Regions from separate parts of the Coprobacillus cateniformis genome, predicted to be linked through region 1. Evidence: a T-box and tRNA genes for the amino acid it is inferred to sense, from the RefSeq annotation. Region 1 holds a T-box; the other holds one or more tRNA genes.

What was found. A T-box is a leader RNA that pairs with one kind of tRNA and senses whether it is charged. The one in region 1 lies ahead of metG (methionine--tRNA ligase), so its partner is inferred to be a tRNA-Met.
Region 2: it encodes a tRNA-Met, which carries the amino acid that the T-box ahead of metG (methionine--tRNA ligase) is inferred to sense. The anticodon was not compared.

Annotation. Positions count from the first base shown of each region.
Region 1 covers NZ_WSNW01000001.1:1,687,034-1,697,392, forward strand. Annotated here, with positions in the region: gene atpD (F0F1 ATP synthase subunit beta) at 1-1,227, shown strand, start outside; gene GQF29_RS08550 (F0F1 ATP synthase subunit epsilon) at 1,214-1,612, shown strand; gene GQF29_RS08555 (N-acetylmuramoyl-L-alanine amidase family protein) at 2,008-2,733, shown strand; gene GQF29_RS08560 (polysaccharide deacetylase family protein) at 2,937-4,343, shown strand; gene GQF29_RS08565 (aldehyde dehydrogenase) at 4,409-5,809, opposite strand; gene GQF29_RS08570 (cell division protein FtsQ/DivIB) at 5,882-6,634, shown strand; T-box leader at 6,725-6,919, shown strand; gene metG (methionine--tRNA ligase) at 6,956-8,878, shown strand; gene GQF29_RS08580 (LysR family transcriptional regulator) at 8,987-9,904, shown strand; gene GQF29_RS08585 (hypothetical protein) at 10,037-10,359, shown strand, end outside.
Region 2 covers NZ_WSNW01000001.1:3,147,907-3,158,265, forward strand. Annotated here, with positions in the region: gene GQF29_RS15515 (nicotinate phosphoribosyltransferase) at 1-882, shown strand, start outside; gene GQF29_RS15520 (hypothetical protein) at 879-1,250, shown strand; gene GQF29_RS15525 (prephenate dehydrogenase) at 1,261-2,091, shown strand; gene GQF29_RS15530 (helix-turn-helix domain-containing protein) at 2,249-2,782, shown strand; gene potA (spermidine/putrescine ABC transporter ATP-binding protein) at 2,793-3,836, shown strand; gene GQF29_RS15540 (ABC transporter permease) at 3,836-4,726, shown strand; gene GQF29_RS18435 (ABC transporter permease) at 4,821-5,495, shown strand; gene GQF29_RS18440 (ABC transporter substrate-binding protein) at 5,479-6,531, shown strand; tRNA gene GQF29_RS15550 (tRNA-Cys) at 6,668-6,742, shown strand; tRNA gene GQF29_RS15555 (tRNA-Leu) at 6,749-6,837, shown strand; tRNA gene GQF29_RS15560 (tRNA-Arg) at 6,928-7,004, shown strand; tRNA gene GQF29_RS15565 (tRNA-Pro) at 7,028-7,104, shown strand; tRNA gene GQF29_RS15570 (tRNA-Ala) at 7,111-7,186, shown strand; tRNA gene GQF29_RS15575 (tRNA-Ser) at 7,200-7,292, shown strand; tRNA gene GQF29_RS15580 (tRNA-Met) at 7,318-7,394, shown strand; tRNA gene GQF29_RS15585 (tRNA-Asp) at 7,399-7,475, shown strand; tRNA gene GQF29_RS15590 (tRNA-Phe) at 7,480-7,555, shown strand; tRNA gene GQF29_RS15595 (tRNA-Met) at 7,584-7,660, shown strand; tRNA gene GQF29_RS15600 (tRNA-Ile) at 7,703-7,779, shown strand; gene GQF29_RS15605 (BTAD domain-containing putative transcriptional regulator) at 8,401-9,582, shown strand; gene GQF29_RS15610 (InlB B-repeat-containing protein) at 9,713-10,359, shown strand, end outside.

The DNA.
Region 1 (10,359 bases):
ACTGATGGATTAATCAGAGGACTTGATGCGATTGATACAGGAGCACCTATTAGTGTACCTGTAGGAAATGAAACATTAGGAAGAATGTTTAATGTTTTAGGGAATCCAATAGATGGTAAAGAACCATTGGATTCTAGTGTAATGGCTATGCCAATACATAGAAGTGCACCTACTTATGCACAACAAAGAACTGAAACAGAAATCTTAGAAACAGGAATCAAGGTTATTGATTTAATTTGTCCTTATATTAAGGGTGGTAAGATTGGGTTGTTTGGTGGTGCTGGAGTAGGAAAAACAGTATTGATCCAAGAATTGATTAATAATATTGCAACTCAGCATGGTGGTTTGTCTGTTTTTGCAGGAGTTGGTGAACGTTCAAGAGAAGGTAATGATCTTTATTATGAAATGAAAGAAAGTGGTGTTTTAAATAAAACAACTCTCGTTTTTGGACAGATGAATGAGCCACCAGGATCTCGTTTGAGAGTTGCATTAACTGGACTGACAATGGCAGAGTATTTTAGAGATGAACAAAATCAAGATGTCTTATTATTCATTGATAATATCTTTAGATTTACACAAGCTGGTTCAGAAGTATCAGCTTTACTAGGACGTGTTCCTTCACAGGCTGGTTATCAACCAACACTGGCTACAGAAATGGGACAATTACAAGAACGTATTACATCAACAAAAAAAGGTTCAATTACATCAGTACAAGCAGTTTATGTACCTGCTGATGACTTGACTGACCCTGCTCCAGCCACAACCTTTGCTCATCTAGATGCAAAAGTTGTATTGGATCGTTCTATTGCAGCATTAGGAATATATCCAGCTGTTGACCCATTAAACTCATCATCACGAGCTCTTGATCCTTTAGTTGTAGGACAAGTTCATTATGAAGTAGCGCATGGAGTGCAACAGATACTCCAAAAATTCCAAGAATTACAGGATATTATTGCTATTTTAGGTATGGATGAATTAAGTGAAGAAGACAAGATAACTGTTGCTCGGGCAAGACGTATCCGTAATTACTTATCACAACCATTTACTGTAGCTTCTCAATTTACAGGAATGGAAGGTAAATATGTTCGAGTTGAGGATACTATCAGAGGATTTAAAGAAATCTTAGAAGGAAAATGTGACCATTTACCTGAACAAGCATTTCATAATGTAGGTTCGATTGAAGAAGCTATTGAGAAAGCAAAGACTTTAACTGATGAAAACGTTTAAGCTGAAGATAGTGACACCAAGAGGAATCTACAAAGAAACAGAAGTAGAGTTACTCAACTTAAGAACAACAGCAGGTCAAATTGGTATTCTTGCAAACCACTTGCCTCTTGCAAGTGGACTTGAAATTGCAGAAATGGACTATAAAGATGCGAACGGGCAAAGAAATAGATTTGCATTATCTGGTGGTTTTGTTTATGTCAATGAAGATGAAACCACAATTATTGCTAATGCAATAGAATCACCAGAAGAAATTGATTTACGTCGTGCTGAAGAAGCAAAACGTAGAGCAGAAAAACGTCTGCAAGATAAAGATGGCGATATTTTAAGAGCTGAAATGGCTTTGAGAAAAGCAATAACTAGAATACATGTTAAAAATGGGAATTAAGATTTGATTTGGTTCAAATCTTTTTTTCTTTCCTGCATTATAATGAAAATGAGCTGATTATGGAAATAATTGAACATATTGCAGATATTTAGGTAGAATAAAATGACTGAGATACATATAGAGATAAGGTTTATGCAGGATGAAAATTGAAGAGAGAAGTTAAGTAAGTATGTTGCAATGAGAAGTCATATAACATGAGAATCCTGAACAAAAAGAGTATCTAGAAAAATACAGGAGTATGAGATTATTAAAAAATTGAGAAAGAAAATAAGAAAAAAACCAGGATAAGTCTCAAAAGGATGATAATACAATCAATAATCTGTTAAACAAAATATAAAAAAGATTTGTTATTGTGTCGAAACATGTTAGAATAAAACTTGCGAGGATGTGAGATAATGGCAAAAAAGAAGAAATTAAAATTAAGAATAGACAGAGTTATTTTGGTTGCTATCATTGCAATAATAATCCTTTTTGGACTATATAAAGGAATTATGTTTGCAGTAGATCAGGTTTCTGGATTTTTTGCTAAAGAAAAGCCAGTACAAGTTGAACAAAAGGAGAAAGAATATATTGCAACAGTTGTTATTGATCCAGGACATGGAGGATATGATGCTGGTGCAAATACAAAAAATCTATTTGAAAAAGATATTACGCTTACGACTGCTAAAGCAGTTGGCAAGTATTTAGAAAATCAAAATATTAAAGTTATTTATACAAGAACAGAAGATATTGAGTTACATGATGATAAAAAAACAGACTTGGAAATGCGAGCAGCAATAAGTAAAACAAATCAGGCTAAGTATTTTGTATCTATACATGTTAATGATTTTGATAAAACAACTGATGTTTCAGGGTTTGAAGTTTATACTAAAAATGATGAAAGTACAGCTTTGGCAACTTCTGTTGGTACATACATAGAAAAATTAAATTATTCTAAAAATAGGGGTATTCAAGATGGAAAGAGTTTGGTTGTTCTAAAAGCGAATACTGTCCCATCTATATTAGTAGAATTAGGTTATATTAAGGGAAAAGATTATAATTATTTGAGTGATAATCAAAAATTAGAACAGATAGGTGAAGCTATTGCAAAAGGAATAGTAGATCAAGTACATAAAAAGTAGATATACTTATGGTAAGATGTTTTGAGATTAAAAATAATGATATGGAGTAAAAAGAAGAAGTTCATAATTAGCACTTCTTCTTTTCATTTACAAGATTGAGTTTATTTTAAAAAGTATTGTTGATATAGGAATTTATTAAGGATGTATGAGTATACATTAACTGTCGAATTATGTATAATAGAGATGAAGAAAGCTGGGATATTATGAAGATTAAAAAGAGGGTTTATATCATCATAGGAATTGCTATAGCTATTATTGGAGCAGTAATCTTTTTTATGTTTATGGATAGGCCTGTTGTTGAATTTAAGGATGATATTGGAAAGATTGAGATTAAAGGGGAGTATGATCCTAAAAGTTTTATTTCTCAGGTGAGAGGTCATGATATTGATGATATAGATGTTGATAAATCTCAAGTCAATATAGAAAAGATAGGTACATATGAATTGATCTATAAATTAAATGATAAGGAATATATTTTAAAGGTTGAAGTTGTAGATACTGTTGCTCCAACGTTTGAAGTCAATTCATTGGATATAGACCTTGGTAGGAATGTATCAGTAGAAGATATTGTTAAAAATATCAATGATCAAACTGAAACAAAATCATATTTTAAAGAAACATATGACTTTAGTAAAGAAGGAGAACAAGAAGTCATTGTGGTTGTTGAAGATGCAGGTGGTAACAAGACAGAAAAATCAGCGAATGTAAAGATTGTCAAAGATGAAGAAAAACCAACATTAAGCGGATTACATGATATAAGTGTTACTAAAAATGGTAAAATTAACTATTTAACAGGTGTTACAGCAAAAGATAATCGTGATCCGCATCCTCAAATTGATGTCAACTCATCTCAGGTTGATACAAATCAGGTAGGAGTATATAATGTTATATATACAGTTACTGATCGTTCAGGAAATAGCAACTCTTATACAAAAAAAGTCACTGTTTCTCAGAAATCAGTAGCAAATCATGGTCAAAGTGGAGATAAAGTTGTTTATCTGACATTTGATGATGGTCCATCTGAAAATACAGCACAAATATTAAATATTTTAGATAAATATAATGCCAAAGCAACATCCTTTGTGACAGGTAATGGACAAAAGTATAATAACCTTATTAAAGAAGCACATAATAAAGGGCATACAATAGGTCTACATACATATACACATAATTATTCTAAAGTATATGCTTCAGTTGATGCATATTTTAATGATTTGAATAAAGTAGGAAAAATGGTAAAGGGGTTAATTGGTTTTGTTCCTAAGTATATAAGATTTCCTGGTGGAGGTTCTAACATGGTTTCTAAAAAATACACACCAGGTATTATGAGTGTTCTTGTGTCAGAAGTGCAAAACAGAGGATATCAATATTATGACTGGAATGCAAGTACAGGGGATGCCAATGGAAACAATATTGCAGTTCATAAATTGGTCAAAGAAGCAACATCAAGTCATGCTCATAATATTATGATTCTTGCTCATGATACAAAGGCAAAATCAACAACAGTGCAGGCTTTACCAAAGATTATTGAATATTATCAAGGGTTAGGTTATACCTTTAAAGGTATAGATGATAATAGCTATGCACCACATCATAAAGTGAATAATTAAATAAGTAAGTTAATATAAAAAGCAGTTCAATTTGAGAGATTTTTGAACTGCTTTTAAGGTTTCGTTTACTTTTCAAATAGACGAATCATTTTTTCTTTAAATGTCGTATAAGGGTAATATCTAAATGGGAGATCAATCCATGTTGCTTTCTTAACAAGACTTCTCGTATGAGAGAAGGTTTCAAAACTCTTTTTGCCATGATATGAACCCATGCCACTATGTCCAACACCACCAAATCCAAGTTGGCTTGTTGCAAGATGGATAATGGTATCATTAATACATCCACCTCCAAAACTACAAGAGTTTAAAAGTTTGTTTTGAACATCTTTATGACTTGAGAATATATAGAAGGCAAGAGGTCTTTCTCTTTTGTTGATGAAATCTATGACTTCATCAATTGAATGATATGTGATAATAGGAAGAATTGGTCCAAAGATTTCTTCTTTCATTAAGGGATTATCACTATCAATATGATCAACAAGTGTAGGTTCAATCTTCAAAGTTTGTAGATTTCCTTTTCCTCCAATAATAATATCTTGATTTTCAAGAAGGTGGGTGAGTCTTTCAAAATGTTTTTGGTTAATAATCTTAACAAGTTGATCATTTTCAAGTGGGTTATCACCAAAGAATTCTAAAATATATTGTTTTATATAGTCTATAAACGGCTTTTTTAAGTTCTCTCTCACTAACAAATAATCTGGCGCGACACATGTTTGTCCAGCATTTAAAAACTTACCAAAGGCAATTCTCTTGGCAGCTAATTTTAAACTATGAGCATCATCAACAATACAAGGACTCTTTCCACCAAGTTCCAATGTCACTGGAGTTAAATAGCGACTAGCTTTAGCCATCACTTGTTTACCAACTTCAACACTTCCAGTAAAAAAGATATAATCAAAACGTTGCTCAAGTAATGCTATATTTTCTTCTCGACCACCCTCAACAACAGCTACATATTTCTCATGACAAGTTTCATGAATCATTTGTTTAATAATATGAGAGACATGAGGTGCATAGGCGCTTGGTTTAATAATAACAGTGTTTCCAGCTGCAATAGCACCAATAGCAGGTTCGATTGATAACATAAAAGGATAATTCCAGGGACTCATAACAAGTGTAACGCCATAAGGTTCATAAGTTTCATAACTAACTCCATAAAACTGAGCCAAGGGAGTCCATACTTTTTTATTTTTCGACCATCTTTTTATATGTTTTAATTGATAATTTATTTCACTTAAAACCAATCCAATTTCAGCCATATAAGATTCAGTAGCATGCTTATTGAGGTCTTTCTTTAAAGCTATTATAATCTTATCTTCATTTTGAGTTATCCATTGTTTTATGTTCTGAATTGTTTTTATACGCATTTGAATATTTTTCGTATCATGTGTCATAAAATATTGACGTTGGGAATCAACTAACTGTGTAATATCCATAATATTCCTCCTATTAATAGTTATTTTCATTATAGCGTAATTCGCATAGTCTTTCAAAACGATTTGTGTTAGAATAAAACAACAGGAAAGGGTGAAACAAGAATGAATGCAGTATATCATGAATATGACGAAAATCCAGTTCGTAAAACATTAAAACAAAGAAAGAAAAAGAAACTGAAAAGAAAAGTCAAAATCTTATTAGTATTATGTCTTTTGATCATACTTGCATTTTATTTAATAAGTGATTATTCAAAAGTAAAATCTATACATATAAGTGGTAATTCTCTTACTGAGAAAGAAGAAATACTTGAACATATTACAATCAGTCAATCATCATACTATATGTTTATGAATACTCATAAAATAGAAAAGCAAATAAAACTATTACCGGCTATTAAAGAAGCTACAGTTCAATGTGACTGGGTAGGGAATATAAAGATTGAAGTGCAAGAAGCACAGCCAATTGCATATGCAAAAATAAATAAAGATATATATGAAATTAATAATATTGGAAATATTATTAAAACGACTGATCAAGATAGAATAAGTTTATTAAAATCATTACCTTATGTCAGTGAATTTAAAGAGGAAAAATTACTAAAACAATTCGCTGAAGGATTCAAAGATGTTCCTACACTTATGCAAAATGAAATAAGTGATATCATATTGTCGCCACAACGTGGTGATGAAACAAGGTTAAAATGTTTATTGAAAGGAGATAAGATTTTGTACATAAGAATTGAGGACTTATCAACAAGACTTGATGATGAAATCTTCAATTATGAAGCATATAAAACAAAGTACAAAGATAAATACAGTTTCTCAATAGAAGGTATTCATTTATATCTTGAATAGAATTAATAAATTGTCTAAAAGATAAAAAAGCGTTAAAAATATATGAGATGATATTGACAATAAAAGTGATATTTGTTAAGGTTAAAGATAGAAAAAGCAAAGAACAGAAGAGATTAAAAGGATGTTTTAGAGAACTGATGGTTGGTGAAAATCAGGACAGAAATTTTATGAGAATGGTCTGGGAGCTGTTATCTTGAATAGTTAGAGATAAACGTTAACTGCGTTAAAGTAATGAGAGACACTTCGGTGTAAAAAAGGTGGTACCGCGTATTTAACGTCCTTTTATAGGGGCGTTTTTTTATTTGGAAGGAGAGAACAAACATGAAAAATCCAAAAGATTATTATTTAACAACAGCAATTACTTATACTTCAGGAAAACCACATATTGGGAATACATATGAAATTATATTAGCAGATGCTATTGCAAGAAGTAAAAGACAAGAAGGATATAATGTTTATTTTCAAACTGGAACTGATGAACATGGCCAGAAGATTGAATTGAAAGCGCAAGAAGCAGGAATCCCTCCTAAACAATTTGTTGATGAAAAAGCAGCGGTTGTTAAAAATATTTGGGATTTAATGGATTCATCATATGATAAATTTATGAGAACAACAGATGAGTATCATATTAAGCAAGTCCAAAAGATATTTAAGAAATTATATGATCAAGGTGATATTTATTTAGGACACTATGAGGGTAAATATTGTACAGCATGTGAATCGTTTTTTACAGAATCACAACTTGTTGATGGCAAATGTCCTGATTGTGGGGGACCTGTTCATGATGCTAAGGAAGAAGCTTATTTCTTTAAGTTATCTAAATATGCAGATCGTTTAATTCAACATATTGAAAATCATCCAGAGTTTATTCAACCTGTTTCAAGAAAGAATGAAATGATGAATAACTTCTTAAAACCTGGTTTACAAGATTTATGTGTATCACGTACAACATTTACTTGGTCTATTCCAGTTGATTTTGATCCTAAACATGTCGTTTATGTATGGATTGATGCATTGACAAATTATATTACTGGTCTTGGTTATGATGTGGATGGAAATCATGGAGAACTGTATAAAAGATATTGGCCTGCTGACTTACATTTAATTGGTAAGGATATTGTAAGGTTTCATACAATTTATTGGCCAATTATGCTAATGGCACTAGACATTCCGTTGCCTAAACAGGTGTTCGGACATCCTTGGTTATTACAAGGGGAAAGCAAAATGTCTAAATCGAAAGGAAATGTAATTTATGCTGATGATTTGGTTCAAATCTTTGGTGTAGATGCCGTAAGATATTATGTTTTACATGAAATTCCTTATGATAATGATGGAAGTATTACATGGGATCTATTAGTAGAGCGTATTAATTCTGATTTAGCTAATATTTTAGGAAACTTGGTTAATAGAACAATTGCAATGACAAATAAATATTTTGATGGTGTTGTGACAAATCCAGAAGTATATGAAGAAGTTGATGATGAGTTAAAGCAAATTGCTTTAGCTATGCCAAAGAAAGTACAAGATTTAATGGATGAGTTCAAAGCATCTAAAGCATTAGACGAAATTTTTGTTTTGTTAAGAAGAACAAATAAATATATTGATGATACAATGCCTTGGGCTCTTGCTAAAGAAACTGACAAACAAGAACGTTTAGCTACTGTTCTTTATAATTTGATAGAAGCTATTCGTTTTGCAGCAATTGCACTAGAACCATTTATGCCATCAACTTCTACAAAAATTTTAGATCAAATTCATACTGATCTAAGAGATTTCAAAGATTTAAGTACTTTTGGATTATATCCAGTGGGAAATAAAGTGACTGATAAACCACAACAATTATTTGCAAGATTAGATCCAAAAGAGGTTGAAAAGAAAGTAGAAGCACTACAACCTAAAAAACAAGAACAAAAAGAAGATGAGAATCAAATTACTATTGATGATTTTGCTAAAATAGAATTAACTGTTGGAACAGTTGAAAAATGTGAAAAGCATCCAGATGCTGATAAATTACTTATTTCTCAAATTAACATTGGAAAAGAAGTTAGACAAATTGTATCAGGAATTGCTGATTTCTATAGTCCAGAAGATATGATTGGTAAGAAAGTTATTGTTGTATCTAATTTAAAACCAGCAGTTTTACGTGGTGTAGAATCACAAGGAATGATTTTAGCTGGTTCTAAGAAAAAGTTATTAGAACTTGTATCTGTTGAAAGCTTACCTAATGGAACAAAAATTAAATAATGAGAAAGTAGGTTCATTTCATGAGCCTGCTTTTCTTTTTAAAGAGAATATTTTATTTTGTGTATTTCATAAATATGATAAAATGAAAATGAAATGTAGGAGGATATCATGAGAAAAGAACAGTTATTTCAGTTTATAGAAGTTGTAGATTGTGGAAGCATAAATAAAGCAGCAGAAAAATTATATATATCTCAGCCTAATTTAAGTCGCTCTATCCATGCTTTAGAGGAAGATATGGGGAAAGCATTGATTATAAGAAACAATAGAGGTGTGACACTTACACCGACTGGGAAAATGTTATATTATTATGCAAGATCTATTTTGAATCAATTTCAGGTCCTTGAAAGATTAAAGGAATTAGATGCTGAACAAATTTATAGTCAGTTATCTATTTCTGTAGATTCTTTATTTTTAAAAGATGATATGATTTTGAATTTTTATAAACGTATAAGCAGTGCTGAAACAGAAATCAAGTTTTTAGAGACAACTGCTGAAGAGGTTCTTCAAAATGTAATTGATATGAAATCTGAAATAGGAATTACAATCTTGAATAACTACCAATTATCAATCTTTAAAAAGATGGCTGAAGTTAAAGATATTGAAGTACAAATATTAGGAAGTGGTCCTTTATATGTACATATAAGTGAAAATAATCCCCTTGCACATAAAGAAATTGTAAATATAAAAGAATTTTTTGAATATCCACGTATTCACTTACCATATGACTTTTTCTCAAATTTAAATTTATCATTATCGATAGATGGCTTTGCCTTATCAGAGTTCAAAAGAAGTATTATAATGAGCAATTATCATGCTATAATCAATATGATAAATCATGCAGATGCCTTGATGTTAGGGAATAAATGGCAGGTGGAGGAATTAAAATATTCGCATATAAAGAGTATCGAAATAGAGAATAGTGGAATCACAATGAACTTTGTTATTATTAAACGAAAACGTGATACAATATCAAATGCAGGTCAAGTATTTTTAGATATTTTGCATGAAAACTATGATTATATTTAGTTATGTATAAATTGATATAACTAGGCATTTCAATTTAAGTATTATACAATCTAACTTTTTTGGAATACAATTAAGATGTATTAAGGAATAACATTCCTAATATCATTTGTATAAAAAAGGAGAAAAAATAATATGAAAAAGAGTACAATTTTAACATTCGCGACAGCAGTAGCAATTGTTGCAACTTCAGCAGGAACATTCGCAGCATGGGATCAATTAGAAGATACATCTGATGTAGCAAATTTGGTTGTTGGAACACCAGTAACAGTACAAGCAGGAACATTAACAACTTTTAGTGAAGAAAGTAGAGTTTTAGGTGATACACTTCCATCATACACAAGTACAGTTGAATTTAATGTTGTTGATAATAATAGTAAAGTCAGTACATTAACACTTCAACCAATATTAACTGATTCAAGTGATCAACCTATAGATTCATCAAAAGCTACAATAGA
Region 2 (10,359 bases), 1.5 Mb from region 1:
TTTGGAGTTCCTGTGCTAGGGACTATGGCACATTCATTTGTTCAATCCTTTGATAATGAATATGAAGCATTTAAGGCTTATGCACAGGTGTATCCAGATGCTTGTGTACTTCTTGTTGATACTTATGATACATTAAAAAGTGGAGTCCCAAATGCAATTAAGGTGGCTGAAGAGGTTTTGGCACCTATGGGTAAAAAATTGGCTGGTATTCGTCTTGATAGTGGAGATATTGCGTATTTAACAAAAAAGGCAAGAATGATGTTGGATGTTGCTGGTTTACATGATTGTAAAATTACTGTTTCCAATTCATTGGATGAATATCTGATTCGCTCTGTTTTAGAACAAGGAGCTCAAATTGATTCATTTGGAGTTGGTGAAAATATGATTGTCTCTAAATCTTCACCAGTCTTTGGTGGGGTTTATAAATTGGCGGCTGTGGAAAAAGATGGTGTCATTATACCTAAAATTAAAATTTCAGAAAATACTGAAAAAATTACAAATCCTGGCTATAAAAAAGTTTATCGATTAATTGAAAAGGAAAACAACAAAGCGATTGCTGATATTATTGCTTTTCATGATGAAGTTTTAGATGAACAGAAAGATATAACAATATATCATCAATCTGATGCATGGAAAAACAAAAAACTTTATGCTGGAACATATGAAATCAAACCTTTGCAGACGATTGTTTTTGATAAAGGACAGTGTGTATATCCAGAATATTCATTAGAAGATATTCGTCAATATTCTATTAAGCAAAAAGAACTGCTTTGGGATGAAGCATTCCGATTAGAATATCCTCATATATATTATGTTGATTTAACTAAAAAATTATTAGATTATAAATTGAAAATGTTAGCTGATGGGAGAGAAAATGAATGAGTTTTAAAAGAAGTATAGAAAGAAATCACAAAACTCAGATAACGCATAAACAGTTTGAACAAGAAACCAGATCTCAATCAGATTTTAATTTGACTTGGATACCTTTTCATTATAAGAGTTTTGTCATGATAGCAATTATTTTTGCTTTTTCACAATTTCTATGCAATCCATTTTTAACTCAATATTGTGGGCAGGCTGCTGCACTTGTTATTTCGCATGGGGTTATATCTAGTGTGCTTGTTGCTGTTGTTTTTTGGGCCATAGAAGCAAAACGCGCATCACTAAAGTCATTGTTTGTAAGATACTGTTTCTGTGCTTTGATTTTTGGTGGTTTTTCACTTGCTATAGCTATGATTTTGAAACTGTAGGAGGTTTTATATGATTATTACAGTTGTTGGTTTAGGTGTTATTGGTGGAAGTTATGTTCAGGCTCTTAAAGGATTAGGGCATGAGGTATATGGTGTTGATAATGATACATTGACATTACAACAGGCAAAAGCTGAGGGATATATTGTTGAAGGATATAGAGATGGGCATAATATTGTCGCTAAAAGTGATATGACTATTATTTGTTTGTACCCATCTTTGGTATTGGACTTTATTGCAAGTCATAGTTTTAAAAAAGGCAGCATTGTTACAGATGTTGTAGGTATTAAATCATATTTTTTAGAAAAAGCTTTAACAATTATTGATGAGTCAGTAGAATATGTCAGTGGACATCCTATGGCTGGTCGTGAGAAAAAAGGTTATGCTTATGCTAGCAAAGAGGTTTTTAAAAATGCTAACTATATTGTGATTGAACATCAACAAAATAAAAAAGAAGCCATTGAATTTATGTGCCAATTTGTTTCTCAATTGGGATTTAAAAGTGTGAAAATTATGAGCCCTTATGCTCATGATGAAATTATTTCCTTTACTTCACAATTGCCACATATGATTGCTGTTGCTTTGATGAACAGTGATGATCAAAAATATGATACTGGAAAATACATTGGTGATTCCTTTAGGGATTTAACCCGTATAGCAAATATTAACGCTGATTTATGGAGTGAACTTTTTTTGAATAATAAAGATTATCTTCTGGCTTCAATGGAACGCTTTGAAGAACAGTTTGACTGTTTGAAACATGCTCTTAAAGGCAATGATGAGGAAAGTTTGAAAAGAATGTTTCAGGAATCTTCGCTGCGTAGAGAGAAACTTGAGAAATAACTTATCTTGGGGGTAGGTTATTTTTTTATAGTTAAGTTTAATATATTAAACATTTTGTTTAAAAATATATTGCAATTTTTATAATATTTTGTATAATGATTATGTTTTGTATTTTAAACATTAAGTTTCATATGACTAAACAAAGGGGAGTGAGAGTATGAATATTGGTAGTAAGATAAAAAGATTGAGAATTGCCAATCAATTGACCTTAGAAGAATTGGCGAATCGAAGTGAACTGACGAAAGGTTTTTTATCTCAGGTTGAACGAAATTTAACTTCACCTTCAATTACGACCTTGGAAGATATATTAGAGGCATTGGGAACCACCTTACATGATTTTTTCAGTGAAACTCAAGAAGAACAAATTGTTTTTAAGAAAGAAGACTATTTTGTTAATACACAGGATGATTATGAAATTTCTTATATTGTTCCAAATGCTCAAAAGAATGATATGGAACCTATTTTAATTGAGATAGAGAAAGGGAAATCATCAATGGAAATGGAACCACATGATGGTGAGGAATTTGGATATGTGATAAGCGGGAAGGTGCTTTTGCATTATGGTGATAAGACATTAAATGTTAAAAAGGGAGAAACTTTTTATTTGCCAGGAAAAAGAACACACTATCTTGAGAATTCTGGTGATTCTAAAGCAAAAGTGATATGGGTATCAACACCACCACTATTTTAAGGAGGATAATATGAAAAAATTAATTGAACTTGATAATTTAACAAAAGAATTTAATGGACAAGTTGTTCTCAAGGGAATTCATTTGGATATTCATGAAAACGAATTTATGACTTTGCTTGGTCCAAGTGGATGTGGAAAAACAACAACATTAAGAATTGTTGGTGGTTTTGAAGAAGCCAGCTCAGGAGAGGTTTTGTTTGATGGTATTGATATTTCAACATTGCCACCTTATAAAAGAGAGGTCAATACAGTCTTTCAAAAATATGCTTTGTTTCCACATATGAATGTGTTTGATAACATAGCTTTTGGATTGAAAATTAAGAAATTGGATAAAGATATTGTTAGACAAAAAGTGATGAGAATGTTAAGTCTTGTTGGATTAGAAGGTTTTGAAAAAAGAAATATTTCACAACTTTCAGGGGGCCAGCAACAACGTGTAGCAATTGCAAGAGCACTTGTTAATGAACCAAAAGTTCTTTTGTTGGATGAACCTTTAGGAGCATTGGACTTAAAGTTAAGAAAAGCTATGCAAATTGAACTTAAAAATATTCAAAAGGAAGTTGGTATTACATTTGTCTATGTAACTCATGATCAAGAAGAAGCATTAACAATGTCAGATACAATAGTTGTTATGAATGATGGAAATATTCAGCAGATTGGAACGCCAACAGATATTTATAATGAACCTGAGAATAGATTTGTTGCGCAATTTATTGGTGAATCAAATATTGTTGAAGGGAAATTTATTAAAGATTTCTTAGTTGAATTTGATCATCAGCAATTTGTTTGTGTTGATAAAGGATTTGATGAAGGACAAGATGTTGATATTGTCTTAAGGCCAGAAGATTTAGATATTGTTGAAGAAGGGCAAGGAAAAATCGCTGGTGTTGTTTCTTCTATTGTTTTTAAAGGTGTTCATTATGAAATCATGGTAGAAACAGAGGAACGTATGTATAAGGTGCATACAACTGATATGAGTGAAGTTGGTAAAAAGGTAAATCTTGATTTTTGGCCTGAAGATATTCATGTTATGGAAACAATGGGGACATATTAATGAAACAATATAAGAAATTGGTTTCGCCTTATTGTTTTTGGCTATTCGTTTTAACGATTGTACCAATGATGTTAATCGCATTTTATGCATTAACTGCTAAAGGTACAGAGATTACAACTTTTAAATTTACCTTTGATAACTTCTTTAAATTTTTAGATCCTATCTTTGTTTCTGTTTTGATGAGATCATTGATTCTAGGTATCTTGACGACTGCTGTTTGTTTTTTAATAGGTTATCCCATTGCATATATGATTTCTAAATGTAAAGAAGGGACACAAACAGTTTTGATTTTATTGATTACAATTCCAACATGGATTAATCTTTTGATGAGAACCTATGCATGGATGAGTATTCTTAGTAATAATGGTATTATTAATAATGTTTTAGAAAGTATTGGGTTAGGACCTGTGCAAATGATGTATACAGATTTTGCAGTTGTTATGGGGATGGTTTATAACTTTTTACCATTTATGATTTTACCAATTCATACATCATTAACAAATATGGATAAATCATTGACAGAAGCATCTATGGATTTGGGTGCCTCACGTATTCAAACATTCTTTAAAGTGACGTTTCGTTTATCATTGAGTGGTGTGTTAACAGGTGTTACAATGGTTTTTTTACCAGCTATAAGTGCTTTTGTCATTCCAAAGATGTTAGGTGGAGGACAGTATTCACTTATTGGTAATTTTATTGAACAGCAATTTATTACAGTTGGAAATTGGCATTTTGGAAGTGCTGTATCACTGGTTCTTGCGGTCATCGTCATTATTTTGATGGCTTTGATTTATAAAGTAGAGAAACGTACAAATGTTTCAGATGAAAAAGATGAGGGAGGTAAACGTAGTGGGAAAAGAAAGAAAATCCGTAAAAATTTTATGCATTAGTCTGTGCTTGGCGTTTTTATATTTTCCTTTAATTATTATGGCGTTTTTCTCTTTTAATAGCGCTAAATCTTTGTCTAATTTTAAAGGTTTTTCAATGCGCTGGTATGAGTCTCTGTTTGGAAACAGTCAATTGTTAGATGCTGTTATTGTGTCGGTTACAATAGCTATTTTAGCAACAGTTATATCTACTATTTTAGGAACTGTAACTGCTATTGCTTTAACGAAATCAAAGAAAGTTGTTCGTACAGCTATTATGCAGGTTAATAATTTACCAATTATGAACCCTGAAATTGTTACAGCTATTTCCTTGATGATATTCTTTTCTTTCTTGAATATTGAGAAAGGCTATTTAACGATGCTGCTAGCACATATTGCTTTTTGTACACCTTATGTGATTACGAATGTTTATCCAAAGGTGAAACAATTAGATGAAAATTTAGCTGATGCTGCTATGGATTTAGGAGCCACACCACTCCAAACACTAACAAAGGTTATTTTACCTCAGATTAAACCTGGAATTGTTGCAGGAGCTTTACTGGCATTTACAATGTCTTTTGATGATTTTATTATTTCTTACTTTGTGAGTGGTAATGGTGTTGAAAATATATCAATTGTGATTTACAACATGTCTAAACGTATGAATCCAAGTATTTATGCATTATCTACTATTGTTCTTGTTGTCATTCTGTTGGTTTTATTGGTTGGAACTTTTGTTCCGTATTTGATTGTAAAAAGAAAAGGGGAGAAATTAAATGAAAAAATTAGTTAAAATTGCTTTAGCTTCTGTTTTATCTTTATCAACTTTAGTGGGCTGTGGTTCGAGTTCTCAAGGTGCTTCTAAAACATTGAAGGTGTTTAACTGGGGAGAATATGTTGATAGAGATGTCATTAGTGGTTTTGAAAATGAATTTGATTGTAAGGTTATTTATGAAACATTTGATTCTAATGAAACAATGTATACTAAGTTATTAGGTGGAGATAAATATGATGTTATGGTTCCATCTGAATATATGATTGAAAGATTAATTAAAGAAGACCTTTTACAAAAAATTGATTGGAATGTAATGACAAATAAGGATAGTTTGGATAATTCGGTTTTGAATCAAAATTTTGATAAAAATAATGATTATTGGGTTCCTTACTTTTATGGGAATGTTGGAATTGTTTATGATAAGACAAAGGTTTCTGAAAGTGATTTAAGTGCGGGTTGGGAAGTTTTAAGAAATACAAAATATAAAGGTAATATTTATATGTATGATTCAGAAAGAGATTCGTTCATGGTTGCTTTAAAAGCATTAGGATATTCTATGAATACAACTAATAAAGATGAGATTGAAAAAGCGTATAATTGGTTAATTGATCAAAGAAAAACGATGAATCCAACATATGCAACTGATGAAACAATTGATGCTATGAAAAATAGTGAAAAAGCAATGGCAGTTATGTACTCTGGTGATGCTGCTTCGGTTATGGCTGAAAATCAGGATATGGGCTTTTATATGCCAAATGAAGGTACAAATATTTGGTTTGATGGTTTTGTTGTTAGTAAAGATTGTCAAGAAACACAATTGGCTATGGAGTTTATTAATTATATGATAAGTGATGAGAATGCTTTGAATAACACATTGGAAGTAGGATATTTAACATCTAATGTCAATGCAGCAAAAGAAGCTTCAGAAAGCGATTTTGAAGGAAATAGCGCATATGCTATTCGCATGGATAAAAATGATGAAGTTTTTGCATATCAAAGCCAAGATGTTAAAGAAATGTATAGTAACTATTGGACAAAAGTGAAAGCACAATAATTTAAAAAAAGTTCTGTTGAAAAAACCTCATCAGAACTTTGTTTTTTGTATTGGGGTAAAGAAACATACTTTTTTTGTAAAAAAAGTATTGCAATCAGATACAAAATATTATATACTATTTGAGCAACAGGAAAATGGTTCCATAGCCAAGTTGGTAAGGCTACAGACTGCAACTCTGTCATCGTCGGTTCGAGTCCGGCTGGAACCTCCATCATCTGCCCAGGTGGCGAAATTGGTAGACGCACAGGACTTAAAATCCTGCGGACCTTAAAATCCGTGCCGGTTCGACTCCGGCCCTGGGCACCATTTCTAAAAAAGAAATGTTGAAAAAAATGAAAAAAAGTGTTGCAAATTAACAGCAAAGATGTTATTATTGAATGGCGCTGTTAAAGAGATGCGCTAGTAGCTCAACTGGATAGAGTGCTTGACTACGGATCAAGAGGTTGTGGGTTCGATTCCTGCCTAGCGCGCCATTTGAGAATTAAAATTGAAGATTCGGGAAGTAGCACAGCTTGGTAGTGCACCTGGTTTGGGACCAGGGGGTCGCAGGTTCAAATCCTGTCTTCCCGACCATTTAATGGGGCTTTAGCTCAGCTGGGAGAGCGCCTGCCTTGCACGCAGGAGGTCAGCGGTTCGATCCCGCTAAGCTCCACCATTAATATTATTGCGGAGGTTTACCCAAGTCCGGCTGAAGGGATCGGTCTTGAAAACCGACAGGGGATGAAAGTCCCGCGGGGGTTCGAATCCCTCAACCTCCGCCATTTTAAAAAATAAGTTTTATAACATCGCGGGATGGAGCAGTCTGGTAGCTCGTCGGGCTCATAACCCGAAGGTCGTTGGTTCAAATCCTTCTCCCGCAACCATTTTGGTCTGGTAGTTCAGTTGGTTAGAATGCCGCCCTGTCACGGCGGAGGTCGCGGGTTCGAGTCCCGTCCAGACCGCCATTATGGTTCCGTAGCTCAGTCGGTAGAGCAGAGGACTGAAAATCCTCGTGTCGCTGGTTCGATTCCGGCCGGAACCACCATTTATTTTTTACAAACGATTCACTACATGGCGGGGTAGCTCAGTTGGCTAGAGCAATCGGTTCATACCCGGTGGGTCGGGGGTTCGAATCCCTTCCCCGCTACCATTAAGCTAACAAGTGGTGAATATGCCACTTTTTATTTTATTTGGACCCTTAGCTCAGTTGGTTAGAGCTACCGGCTCATAACCGGTTGGTCGCAGGTTCGAGTCCTGCAGGGTCCACCATAAGAAATATGAAAGTATAGTCGATAGGAAAATCTTGATTATACTTTTTTTGTTTTGAAATGATAATGTATTTAAGTATAAAGAAAAATTATTGTTTCTAATGGTGCATAGATATTTAACTTCATTAATGATATACTTTGAATTATTATTATATTAATTGAAAGTATATCTGTTTTGATTATTAAATGTCTGTAATTAGAAACCAAAAAGTCATGTTCAATGCAATTGTATATTCATTGTACTGTATAAGTGAGTGTGATATAATTAATGCATAGAAACGAGTTATTATCATTTATGTTTACTCTGTGACAAGTGATTGATTTTATCTTTATGATTTTTAATATCATCAAAAGTTTTAACATCTTGTTTGGCTTATCTTGAATTAATTTGTTATGGATAAACAAAAGAGATCAACAAGATAGAATTGACAATTTACATAATAAAGAATTGTATAGCAGATAAGCATTTAAAAGAGAGTGAAATACATAAATGACTTTCTTATAAAATACTTATTATACTAAATAATAAGATGTTTTTTTATTGACTAGGGATCTTTAAGGTAATTCACTTGGTTAAAAGTATTATCATGGTAACGTGTGTTCTATAGAGAAGAGTGAGAAAGTGGATAATATTATATTAAAAATAAGGATGTTTGGTTGCTTTGTCATTGAATGCTATAATGAAAAAATAGTAGTTAATCAGTATTTTGGGAAACAATTAGTGAACCTGCTGGAAATTCTTTTGTTGCAAAACCAAGTAGAGGTCAGTAAAGAATTCCTAATGGATATACTATGGTCAGAAAGTGAAAATCCTAATAGTGCTATGAAATTTACAGTTTTTCGTTTGCGAAACGAATTGAAGAAAATTCCTGGATTGCATAAACTGGAATTAATTATAACGACGAAAAACGGATATCGTATGAATCCGGATTATACATATGATTGTGATTTTATGCATTTTGATAATCTTTATTCTCAAATAGAGGGACAAACTTATAAAGAGAATGAATTAGAGTATGTGCAGCAAGTTTTAAGTATTTATCAAGGACATCTTTATACGACTTCCTCCCAATTGTTATGGATTATACAACAACAGGAGTATTATCGAAATGCTTTTATAGAAATGATTTCAAAGGGATGTGAATGTTTATTACAGCAGCATAAGTATCAGGATATAAAAAGAATTGCATATAGTGCTATTCTTTTAGAACCGTTTGTAGAGGAACTACATTATTTTTATATGTATGGACTTATAGGTACAAAAGATTATCATGAGGTTCGGCAATATTACAATAAGGTTGATGAGAATTTTTATAAAGCCTTGGGTTTTGGTCTTTCTTCACGTTTTAATGATTTATATGGTATTAACCAAAATGATGAACTAAATAGTGATGTTGTAGGTATATCAGAGTTCCATGAGAACCTTGATAACAAAGCTCATAATCGCGATGAGGCCTTTTATTGTTCATATGATCTTTTCAAGAATATATATGAAATTTCGTTACGAGGGGCAGCTAGAGAAAGAAAGAGGTACTTTATTGCTTTATTTAAAATTGAAACCAAGGAGTCAAGTGACAAACAAATTTATGTATTAAATAAATTAAAAACTATTATCATGACCTCTTTAAGAAGTAGTGATATCGTTTCAAAAGTGAATAATTCACAAATGGTCATACTTGTCAATTGTAAAGAAGTGGATAATGTGTATTTGATAGCCCAAAGAATTACTTCACAATTTTATAAAAAGTGTGATCAAAATAAATATCGTTTACATTATAGCATTGAAGAAGCAATGGTTTCATGATAAAGAGTTCTACTTGGTTAATAAGTAGAACTTTTATCATAAAGATTACAAAAAATGACAAATATAACCAAAATATAACCATGAGTGACTATAATCTAACTGACAATAAAGATTGGAGGATAGTGACACGATGAGGAAATTAAAGGAAATTGTTATAGTTATAATAGCCATTGCTTCAATGATATGTACTGCTTCTATTATTCCAGCAAATGCCATAACAAATGATAAGACTGTCCATGTGAATTATTACTTGACAGATGACCAAGAAAACTATATTAACTGGGATGGTGAGAGAATAGATTTGGAGCAGCGTATTCTTGTCAAAGAAGAAACCTATGTCAATCTTGCTCAGGATTCTTATGTTTGGGGAACAACTCATTTTACAACTAGCGATGGAATCCAGCTCTATCTTTCAGTAGGTATGAAAAAAGTTGATTATAAGGGGAAAAATTCTTGTGATATCATTTTTGGTGCTTATATGGATAATACTGTCAATTTTATGGACTGGAGAAGTTCGCAAGATCATACATATGAACAAGTAGATTCAAAGCCAGTTCGTTTTCCATATAACCTTGGATATGAGGCTAAAGATCCTGCTCAAAAAGAAGGATATACTTTTATGGGGTGGTATGATGAACAGGGATATAGATTTGAAAAGGATTCCATTATTAAGGAAGACTTGAATGTCTATGCAAAGTATGTAAAGAACAGTGAAAAGAAAGTGTACACAGTTAATCATTATACAGAACAGTTGAATGGTGAGTATAAAAACTATGA